DNA from 2 places in the Streptomyces sp. NPDC053755 genome. Region 2 is predicted to be linked to the other one. Evidence: riboswitches for the same ligand, from Rfam matches in the RefSeq annotation. Region 2 holds a riboswitch; the other holds the start of a gene.

Region 1 (5,209 bases), on a different contig from region 2:
CGACGTAGGTGGTGTAGCCGACCAGGTCGTCGGCGTTGACCAGCGCGCCGCGCGACTCCGGCGTCAGCCAGGGCGCGCCCGCCGGGCCGGTGCCGACGACGACGACCTCGCCCCGTTCGCGTACGGGCGCCTCCTGATCGATGCGGGAGGGCAGCACGGCCACCGAGAAGTAGGGGACCGAGGCCGGGTCGACCTCGGCCAGCGTCGCCGTCCGCTCGCCGGCCATGAACGCCCGCTCGACGTATCGCGCGTCGTCGAGCCGGCCGGCCCGCTCCAGGGCGCGCCGCACGGTCGGGAAGGTCCGCCCCAGCTTCATCACGACCGCCGAGTCGGTGCCCGCGAGCCGGGCCGTCAGCTCGTCCTCCGGCAGCGTGCCGGGGATGATCGTCAGGACCTCCTCCGCCTCGCACAGCGGCTCGCCGAGCCGGGCGGCGGCGGCGCTCACCGAGGTCACGCCGGGGATGACCGTCGTGTCGTAGCGGTGTGCAAGACGCTTGTGCATGTGCTGGTACGAGCCGTAGAAGAGCGGGTCCCCCTCGGCGAGGACGGCGACCGTGCGGCCCGCGTCCAGGTGGGCGGCGAGCCGTGCCGACGCCTCTTCGTAGAAGTCGTCGAGCGCGCCCCGGTAGCCGCCGGGATGGTCGGTGGTCTCCACGGTGAGCGGGTACATCAGCCGCTCCTCGACGTGGTCCTCGCGGATGTGCTCGGCCGCGATGGAGCGGGCGATGGACCGGCCGTGGCGGGCCGAGTGGTACGCGATCACGTCGGCGGCCGCGATGGCCCTCACGGCGGCGACGGTCATCAGGTTCGGGTCGCCGGGGCCGAGCCCGACCCCGTACAGCTTGCCGCTCATGCCTGGATCTCCGCCTCGGTCGCGATCGCGTTGACGGCGGCGGCCGTCATGGCGCTGCCGCCGCGCCGTCCCCGGACGACGAGGTGGTCGACGCCGGAGGCGTGCGCGGCCAGCGCGTCCTTGGACTCGGCGGCGCCGATGAAGCCGACCGGTATGCCGAGGACGGCCGCCGGGCGGCCGGCGCCCTGCTCGATCATCTCCAGGAGGCGGAAGAGGGCGGTGGGCGCGTTGCCGATGGCGACGACCGAGCCTTCGAGGCGGTCGCGCCACAGCTCCAGGGCCGCCGCGCTGCGGGTCGTGCCGAGTTCGGCGGCGAGGGCGGGCACGGAGGGGTCGGAGAGGGTGCAGACCACGTCGTTGTCGGCGGGCAGCCGCTTGCGGGTCACCCCGCTGGCCACCATCTGCGCGTCGCAGAGGATCGGCGCGCCGGCGCGCAGGGCGGCGCGGGCGCGCGAGACGACCTCGGGCGAGTAGGCGAGGTCACGGACGAGGTCGACCATGCCGCAGGCGTGGATCATCCGGACCGCGACCTGGCTGACGTCGGCGGGCAGACCCGCGAGATCCGCCTCGGCGCGGATCGTGGCAAAGGACTGGCGGTAGATCTCCGCGCCGTCCTTCTCGTAGTCGAACATCCTGTTGCTCTCGCTCATCTCGTGGTGGGTGTACGGGCTGTCGCCACAGCGGCCGCCAGTTGCGTTCTCGGGGTGGGGACGCCGTCGACCTCGTACGTTCCGTCGCCGGTGGCGACGACGTCGACCCAGGTGCCCTTGGGGTGGCCGCAGCGCCGTGCGCAGCCGGAGAAGTGGACGGGGAGCCCGCCCGCGCCGTGGCCGGGGGTCGCGTCCGCCCGGACGTCGGCGAGCGACTTGGCGCACCCGGGCCGTCCGGTGCACGCGCCCACGCCGAGCCACGGGGAGCCGGCGCGGGTGATCAGTCCGGCCTCGGCGAGGGCGTCGAGCCGCGCCCCGGCGGCCGCGCGGTCGGCGAGGCCGGTCACGACGGCTCCGCGCCACGGAGTGAGCCGCAGCTCGCCGTCGTCGCCGTCGTCGGGAGCGAGGGCGCGCAGCTGCGCGGAGGTGAGGCGGCCGAGCGGGACGGCGACGGCGACGGCGTGCTTCCCGGTCAGGGGGTGGGCGTGGACGCCGGGGAGCGGGGCCGCGCCGCCGCTGTCCGGACCCGCCGCGCCGGGAGCGTCCGGCCCCACGGGTGCGGCCGGGACGCCCGCGCGGTCGAGCGCGGCCGCGAGGTCCGGCGCGACGCCCTCGGGGAGTTCGCGCACACGCCAGGCGCCCGTGCCGGCCTCGCGGGCGGCGGCCAGGAAGGCGTCGGCGGCCGCGAGGGCGGCGCGGGGCGCGTCGGCGGCCGCGACCCGGAAGACCCGGCACCCGGCGACCCGCAGCAGCGCGCCGGATCCGGAGGCCCGTGACGAGGTCGCGGGCGGCGCGGAGAGGGCGGAGGAGTGCCCGGACGTTGAGAACAACGTCACATCCGCGCCGAGTCCGCCGACGTCGTCGCGCCCGTCGTCCAGGGCGAAGAGAAAACGACCGGAAAGCGCCGTCGTCCAGTCCCGCGAGCACAGCAGGGCGTCCAGCTCGCGCGCCCACAACTGCACGTCCTGGCAGCCGTTTCCGTCGACTCCGGCCAGGGGTGAGGCGACGATGTTCCGGACGCGCTCGTGGGTCACGGAGGGCAGCAGTCCGGCCGGGGCCAGCAGCCCGGCGAGGGCCGCCCCGCAGTCCTCGCCGAGGCCGCGCAGCTCCACGTTCCCCCGTGAGGTGACGCTGATCCGGCCGTCGCCCAGCTCGTCCGCGGCCAGGGCCAGACACCGCACCTGACGTGCCGTCAACTTTCCCGCGGGCAGGCGCAATCGCGCCAGGCGGCCGTCGTCGGCGGGGTGCAGTCGCAGCGCCCCGGGGCAGGCATCGCCACGGTCCCGTATGAGAGGTTCGCCCTGGTTGGGCGTTGTGGGTGGGGTGGGCGGCATGGCGGCGAGCATACCCACGAGGATCCGGCCGACCCTTCGGGCCGCCGCGCGCAGGATCTACTATGCAGACGGCATGGGGTCCCAGGACCCCGGGGAGGAAGCCCGGTGAGATTCCGGCGCGGTCCCGCCACTGTGAGCCCGTCCCGGAAACGGGGGCCGGGTGAGTCAGGAACTCCCGCCGTCCACACGACCACCCGGGGCGCGGACAACCCCGAGGAAGGCCTGCGCTCGCATGCGAATTCTGTTGCTGTCGCACTCCGACACCGACCTGCTCAGCGCCCGCGCGGCCGGCGGCCCGGTCGCCTACCGGTTCGCCAACCCCTCCCGCCTCGGCCTCGACGAGCTGCCGGGCCTCCTCGACGACACCGACCTCGTCGTCGTCCGCCTCCTCGGCGGGCTGCGCGCGTGGGAGGACGGACTGGACGCCCTCCTCGCCGAGGGCCAGGCCCGTCCCGTGGTCGTCCTCAGCGGCGAACAGGCCCCCGACGCGCAGCTCATGGAGGCCTCCACGGTCCCCATCGGCGTGGCCACCGAGGCCCACGCCTACCTGGCGCACGGCGGCCCGGACAACCTGGAGCAGCTCGCCCGGTTCCTCGCCGACACCGTGCTGCTCACCGGCCACGGCTTCGAGGCCCCGGCCGCCGCCCCCACCTGGGGGCCCCTGGAGCGCGAGCCGGGGAACGCCGACGGCCCCACGGTCGCCGTGCTCTACTACCGCGCCCACCACATGAGCGGAAACACCGCCTTCATCGGCGCCCTGTGCGACGCCCTCGAGGACGCCGGCGCCCGCCCGCTCCCGCTGTACGTCGCCTCCCTGCGCGCTCCCGAGCCCGAGCTGCTCGACCGGCTGCGCGGCGCCGACGCGATCGTCACCACCGTCCTCGCGGCCGGCGGCACCAAGCCCGCCGAGGCCCAGGCGGGCGGGGACGAGGAGGCCTGGGACGCCGGCGCGCTCGCCGCCCTCGACGTGCCGATCCTCCAGGCGCTCTGCCTCACCGGCTCGCGCGCGGCCTGGGAGGAGAGCGACGAGGGGCTCTCCCCGCTGGACGCCGCCGGCCAGGTCGCCGTCCCCGAGTTCGACGGCCGGCTGATCACCGTCCCGTTCTCCTTCAAGGAGATCGACGAGGACGGCCTGCCCGCGTACGTCGCCGACGCCGAGCGCGCGGCCCGCGTCGCCGGGATCGCCGTCCGCCACGCCCGCCTGCGGCACATCCCGAACGCCGAGAAGAAGCTCGCCCTGGTCCTCTCCGCGTACCCGACCAAGCACTCCCGGATCGGCAACGCGGTCGGTCTCGACACCCCCGCCTCCGCCGTGGCGCTGCTGCGGCGCCTGCGCGAGGAGGGGTACGACTTCGGGCCCGAGGACGAGATCCCCGGTCTGGTCTCCGGCGACGGCGACGAGCTGATCTACGCCCTGATCGAGGCCGGCGGCCACGACCGGGACTGGCTGACGGAGGAGCAGCTCGCCCGCAACCCCGTCCGCATCCCGGCGGCCGACTACAAGCGCTGGTACGCGACCCTGCCCGAGGAGCTGCGCCGCCACGTCGAGGAGCACTGGGGCCCGGCGCCCGGCGAGATGTTCCTGGACCGCTCCCGCAACCCGGAGGGCGACATCGTCCTCGCGGCCCTGCGGCGCGGGAACCTGCTGATCCTCATCCAGCCGCCGCGCGGCTTCGGCGAGAACCCGATCGCGATCTACCACGATCCCGATCTTCCGCCGTCCCACCACTACCTCGCCGCCTACCGCTGGATCGCCGCCCGCGCCGAGGACGGCGGCTTCGGGGCGGACGCGATGGTCCACCTCGGCAAGCACGGCAACCTCGAGTGGCTGCCCGGCAAGAACGCCGGCCTCTCCGCCGCCTGCGGCCCGGACGCCGCTCTCGGCGACCTCCCGCTGGTCTACCCCTTCCTGGTCAACGACCCGGGGGAGGGCACCCAGGCCAAGCGGCGGGTGCACGCCACGCTCGTCGACCACCTGGTGCCGCCGATGGCCCGCGCCGACTCCTACGGCGACATCGCGCGCCTGGAGCAGCTGCTCGACGAGTACGCGCAGATCTCCTCCATGGACCCCTCGAAGCTGCCGGCGATCCGCGCCCAGATCTGGACGCTGATCCAGGCCGCCAAGCTCGACCACGACCTGGGGATGGAGGACCGGCCCGACGACGACGGCTTCGACGACTTCCTGCTGCACGTCGACGGCTGGCTCTGCGAGGTCAAGGACGCGCAGATCAGGGACGGTCTGCACGTGCTCGGCGGGGCGCCGAAGGGCGAGGCGCGGGTCAACCTCGTGCTGTCGATCCTGCGCGCCCGGCAGATCTGGGGCGGCACGCAGGCGCTCCCCGGCCTCCGCGAGGCCCTGGGGCTCGACGAGT
Region 2 (5,209 bases):
GTCGAAGGAGCGGTCGGCCAGTTCGGCGGCGTCCACCGATTCCAGCGCCGACCCGACGATCCGGGCGTCCTCCCCGGTGTCGCCGTCGAAGAGCCGCTTGTGCGGCGTGCGTCCCATGGAGACCACGTCCCGCACGGTCAGGTCGAAGTCCGCACCGCTCTCCTGCACCACGGCGGCCAGCGTTCGGGCGAGCCGCCGGACCGGCATCGACCGGACCTCCGTGCCGTCCACCCGCACGCTCCCGCCCTCCGGGCGCAGCACGCGGTAGACGGCCCGCAGGAGGCTGGACTTGCCACTGCCGTTGGGCCCGACGAGGCCGATCACCTCGCCGGGCCGGGCGGTCAGCGAGACGTCCCGTACGAGCCGGCGCGCCCCCGCCGCGAGCGTGACGCCCTCGACGACGAGTTCGGCCGCCGTCACGGCGCTCCCCGGTCGGCCGTGCGCCGGGCGTCCCGGCGCATGAGCCACAGGAAGAACGGGCCCCCGCACAGCGCCGTGAGGACACCGACGGGAATCTCCATCGGCGCCGCGATCGTCCGCGCCGCGATGTCCGCCCAGACCAGGAACACGGCTCCGCCCAGGGCTGCCGTCGGCAGCACCCGGCGGTGGTCGCCGCCGACGAAGAGCCGCACGGTGTGCGGCATCATCAGCCCCACGAACCCGATCGGCCCGGCGGCCGCCACCAGGACCCCGGTGACCAGCGAGAGCAGCACGAATGTGCGGGCCCGGAACCGGGCCACGTCGAGTCCCATCGTCGCGGCCGCCTCCTCACCCGCCAGCAGCAGGTTCAGCGAACGGGCCCGCGTCAGCAGGACCGCGATGCCCAGCGCGAGCGCGGCGCCCGGCAGCCACAGGGTGCCCCACTGGACACCGCCCAGCCCCCCGAGGGTCCAGGCGAGGACGGCCCGTGCCTCGTTGCCCCGGTCGCTGGTCAGCAGCAGGACGTCCATGACCGCCGTGAGGACGGAGGCGAACGCCACCCCCGACAGCACCAGGCGCACCGAGGTGATCCGGCCGCCGGACCGGGCCGTGGTGTACACGAGCAGGAGGGTCAGCAGGGCGCCGGCGAACGCGGCGGCCGACAGGGAGACCGGTCCGAAGAGGCTCACCCCGAAGACGATCACCGCGACGGCGCCCAGCGAGGCGCCCGAGGACACCCCCAGGAGGTACGGCTCCGCGAGGGGATTGCGCACGAGGGCCTGCATGGCGGTTCCCACCACCGCGAGCCCGGCGCCCGTCACCGCCCCCAGCAGCACGCGCGGGGCCCGCACGTCGAGCACGATGGTCTCGCGCGCCGACGACCAGGTGGGCTCCGACCAGTCGGCGAAGAGGGCGTGCGTCACGATGCCCCAGACCTGGCCGGGAGGCACGTGCACCGAGCCGACGGCCATGCCGGCCGTCATCGACGCCAGGAGCACGACCGCCAGGACGGCGAGGGCGACCGGGAAGGCGCGGCGGCGGGCCCCGGCCCCCCGGTGCGGGGCCGTGCCCCGCGCGGAGGCGCCCGGGGCGCCTGGATCCGCGGGCCGGGCGGGGGCGCCGGGGGAGACGGGGACGGAATCGGCGGCGGACACGGCGTCGGCCGGGGCCGTCACCGGAAGCGCTCGGGATGCAGCCCGCGGGCGAGGTCCTCCACCGCGTACGGCGCGCGGACCCCGACCAGGGTCGCGGTCAGCGGCAGCACCACGAAGCGCTTGTTCCGTACCGCCGGCACCTCGGCGAGGGCCGGCTGTGACAGCAGGAACTCCTTCTTCCGCTCGACGCTGTCCGCCCCCGCGTAGTCGTAGATGGCGATGACCTCCGGCTTGCGGGCGACGACCTGTTCCCAGGAGACGTCACCGAAGACGTCGTCCAGGTCGGCGAAGACGTTGGCGCCTCCGGCGAGCCGGATGACCTCGGTGCCGAGGCTCTTGCCCCCCGCGGTGAACGCGGACTTGTCGCCGCTGTCGTACACGAAGACGGGGACGGAGGGCGCGCCCTCGACGGCCTCCGTCGTCTTCGCGACGCGGCCCCGGAGGTCGGCCACCAGCGCGTCGGCGCGCTCCGGAACGCCGAAGAGCGAGCCGATCGCGCGGATCTCGTCGTACGTGTCCGTCATCGACACCTTCTTCTTCCCGCAGTACTCGCGGTTGAGATAGGTGTCGATGCCGGCGTCGGCGAACGCCTTCCGCGAGCGTCCCTCGTTCTCGGAGAACGCGCTGGCGTAGCCGCCGTAGACGAAGTCCGGTTCCGCGTCGAGGACGGACTCGAACGACGGCTCCTTCCTGGCCAGTTCCGGGATCGCCGCGAAGTCCTTCCGGAAAGCGGGCAGGACGTCCGAGTCGGGGAACGCCGTGCCGACCATCCGGTTCTTCAGCCCGAGGGCCAGCATCAGCTCCGCGGGGTGCTGGTGGATCGTCACCACCCGGGAGGGTGGCTTGTCGTACGTGGTGCGCGTACCGCAGTTGTCGACGGTGACGGGGAAGCCCTTGGCGGCCGGTGCGGGGCCCTTCGGGCCGGAGGCCGTGGACGGCGAGGTGCCGCAGCCGGTGAGCAGGACTCCCGACAGGGCGAGGGCCAGGGCCGCGGCGCGCACGGAGCGGCGTCGCGGACGGGCGGCCGGACGCCGGCGCGGGGTGGGGCATGTGCCGGGCGTACGAGGCGCCCCGGAGATGAGGGGCGTGCCGGGCACGCGGGACGTGCTGGGGTACAAGAAAAGCCTCCTGGGGAGTCCGCGCTCCTCGGATCGGGCCCGCGACAGGCCAGTTTCCTGACTCCCGGATCGGCGTACACCCCAGCCTTCCCACGCGTGCGCTCAGTGGCGTCTCGACGGGTGCACTCCCCGGTCACAGTGGCGGGACCGTGCCGGATTCGCACCGGCTTCCTGTCTCCCGTCGCGGTGATGACCAGGTGATCCTACGGTTCCGCGCGAGCGGAACGGAAGCGGGCACGCCCCGGGCCCCGCCGCGTAGTTGCCGAATCGGCAAGCATGTTTGACGTTTTTCCGCGCCTTGGCGACTCTGGGCCCAGGTGCCGCCGGCACTGCGCGACCATCCCGAAGGAGCCTTCATGCCGACCTCGCAGCCCACCGATCCGACGGAGTTCTGGGAAGAGCGCTACAGCACCAGCGCCCGCGTCTGGAGCGGCGACCCGAACCCGCTCCTCGTCCGTGAGGCGGCCGGCCTGGAGCCGGGCACCGCCCTGGACCTGGGCTGCGGTGAGGGAGGTGACGTGCTGTGGCTGGCCTCGCGCGGATGGCGGGTGACCGGCGTGGACATCTCCGCCACCGCCCTCGAGCGGGCGGCGGCCCACGCCGCCGAGGCGGGTCTCGCCGACCGCGTGGCCTTCGAGCGGCACGAACTCGGAGTGACCTTCCCCAAGGGCGAGTTCGGTCTGGTGAGCGCCCAGTTCCTCCAGTCGCCCGTCGCCCTGGACCAGGAGGGCGTGCTCAGGTCGGCCGCCGAAGCGGTCGCGCCGGGCGGCACCCTCCTCATCGCGATGCACGCCGCGTGGCCCTCCTGGATGGAGGAGCACGAGTACCCGTTCGACGCCGATTTCCCCACGCTCGAAGGCGTGCTCGCGATGCTCGACCTGTCGCACCCCTGGCGGGTGGACACCCTGGAGGGTGTGGAGCGCGCCCTGTCCTCGCCCGACGGCAGGTCCGGAACCCGGGTGGACAACGTGTGGCGGCTGACCCGTACCGCCTGAAACGAGCCGCCTGACCAGCCGCCCGGTCGGTGCGGCCCTCCCCACCCCGGCTCGCGCGCCGTCGCGAGGGGCGGCTCGGCCCCTCGCACACCTGTGTGATCATGACGGGTCGGGTCCGGACAGGACCCAGGGGAGGGAACATGGCGTACACGGACACCAACGGCATCGACCTGTCCGGCGTGACGGGCAGGCTGCTCCAGACCGTGGACCTGGTGAAGAACCCGGCTCCGCAGGCCATCGCGACGGACACCGTCAACGGGCACGTCTTCGTGCTCCAGGTGGAGAGCTCGGCCACGGCGTCGGCGGGCAACATGTACCTCAACCGCATCGACCGGCAGACCGGAGTGCGTACGGGCTCGATGCAGCTGAAGGGCTTCGGGCACGGTCTCGCCATGGGCGTGGAACCGGTCGGCGCCGACAGCCACGTCTGGACCGAGGTCGGCCCGCTCCATGTCACGAGCGGGGGCACGGCCTTCGGCAAGGCCGTCACGCGGTTCCGGTTCGAGGACGGGGCGGTGCTCGACGGAGCCGCGATCCCGCAGGAGCGGAAGTTCACCGCGCCCGGCAGCACCGCCGGCACCGGGCCTTCGACCGACCCGGTGAACGGCCTCCTGACGGTGATGTACCACCAGGGCGGCGAGCGCCGCTTCACGCGCTACGACCTGACCGGCGCCGCCGCCGGCGACTGGGCACCGGTGGGCCCGACGTTCACGGTGCCCGCCGGAGAGGACACCACCCCCGCGGTGCCGTCGCCCTACCCGCTGGAGCCGAAGCTCACCTTCCAGGGGTTCGCGAGCCTCGGTGACGTCCTGTACGTGTACCAGTGGGCGCCGTACGACAAGGACAAGGACCCGGCCCTTCCCAGCGAGTTCCCGGGGATCACGTTCCTCACCTCGTACTCGTGGACGACGGGACAGCGGCTCGACCGGCAGGTGGTCACGGGCGCCGACGGCCTCACGCGGCGGGAACCCGAGGGGCTCGCCGTCGAGGTCGACCCGGCGACGGGGGAGACACGCCTGCTGTTCGGGTTCAGCAACACCACGCCGGGCAGCGAGTTCGCCCGCGACGTCACGATCGGCTGGTACCCGACCAGGCCGGCCGTGGACGGGATCAAGGTGCTGTCGGACTGGGAGGACCTCGTCCTCGAAGCCGGGACCGCCCCGGGCGCCCAGCGCCCGCGCGGCCGCCTGATCGCCATGGCCGGCACCACCCACCTCCAGCTGCGCGGCACCCTGACCTGCTTTCCCGGCCTGACGGCGGACGGCAAGGTCGCCACGCTGCCGCACCGGCTGCGCCCCACCCGGCCGGCCCGCCAGAACGTGCCGCGGAACAACTTCCACGGGCGCTGCGTCTGCCGCGTCGAGGCGGACGTCCACGGCGCGCTCTGGGCGTACGGCGCCACCGCCGACAACGCCATCACGTGGATCGACCTCGACGGCGTCTCGGTCGCCTGGCGATGACGGCACGCCGTCCCGGTCGCCCACGGCCCCGGGCCGTCGCCGCCCCGCCCCCTCGCCGCCCC

Evidence for each region. A riboswitch is a leader RNA that binds a small molecule or an ion and turns the genes downstream of it on or off. The one in region 2 is predicted to bind cobalamin.
Region 1: linked by a shared signal. The riboswitch ahead of cobN (cobaltochelatase subunit CobN) and the one ahead of AB0K65_RS27170 (ABC transporter substrate-binding protein) in region 2 are both predicted to bind cobalamin.

Annotation. Positions count from the first base shown of each region.
Region 1 is NZ_JBFASK010000001.1:286,779-291,987, reverse strand. Features, by position in the region: gene AB0K65_RS01285 (precorrin-2 C(20)-methyltransferase) at 1-853, opposite strand, end outside; gene AB0K65_RS01280 (precorrin-8X methylmutase) at 850-1,485, opposite strand; gene cobG (precorrin-3B synthase) at 1,500-2,849, opposite strand; cobalamin riboswitch at 2,890-3,035, shown strand; gene cobN (cobaltochelatase subunit CobN) at 3,070-5,209, shown strand, end outside.
Region 2 is NZ_JBFASK010000036.1:35,929-41,137, reverse strand. Features, by position in the region: gene AB0K65_RS27180 (ABC transporter ATP-binding protein) at 1-420, opposite strand, end outside; gene AB0K65_RS27175 (iron ABC transporter permease) at 417-1,574, opposite strand; gene AB0K65_RS27170 (ABC transporter substrate-binding protein) at 1,592-2,575, opposite strand; cobalamin riboswitch at 2,722-2,905, opposite strand; gene AB0K65_RS27165 (methyltransferase domain-containing protein) at 3,049-3,687, shown strand; gene AB0K65_RS27160 (hypothetical protein) at 3,828-5,147, shown strand.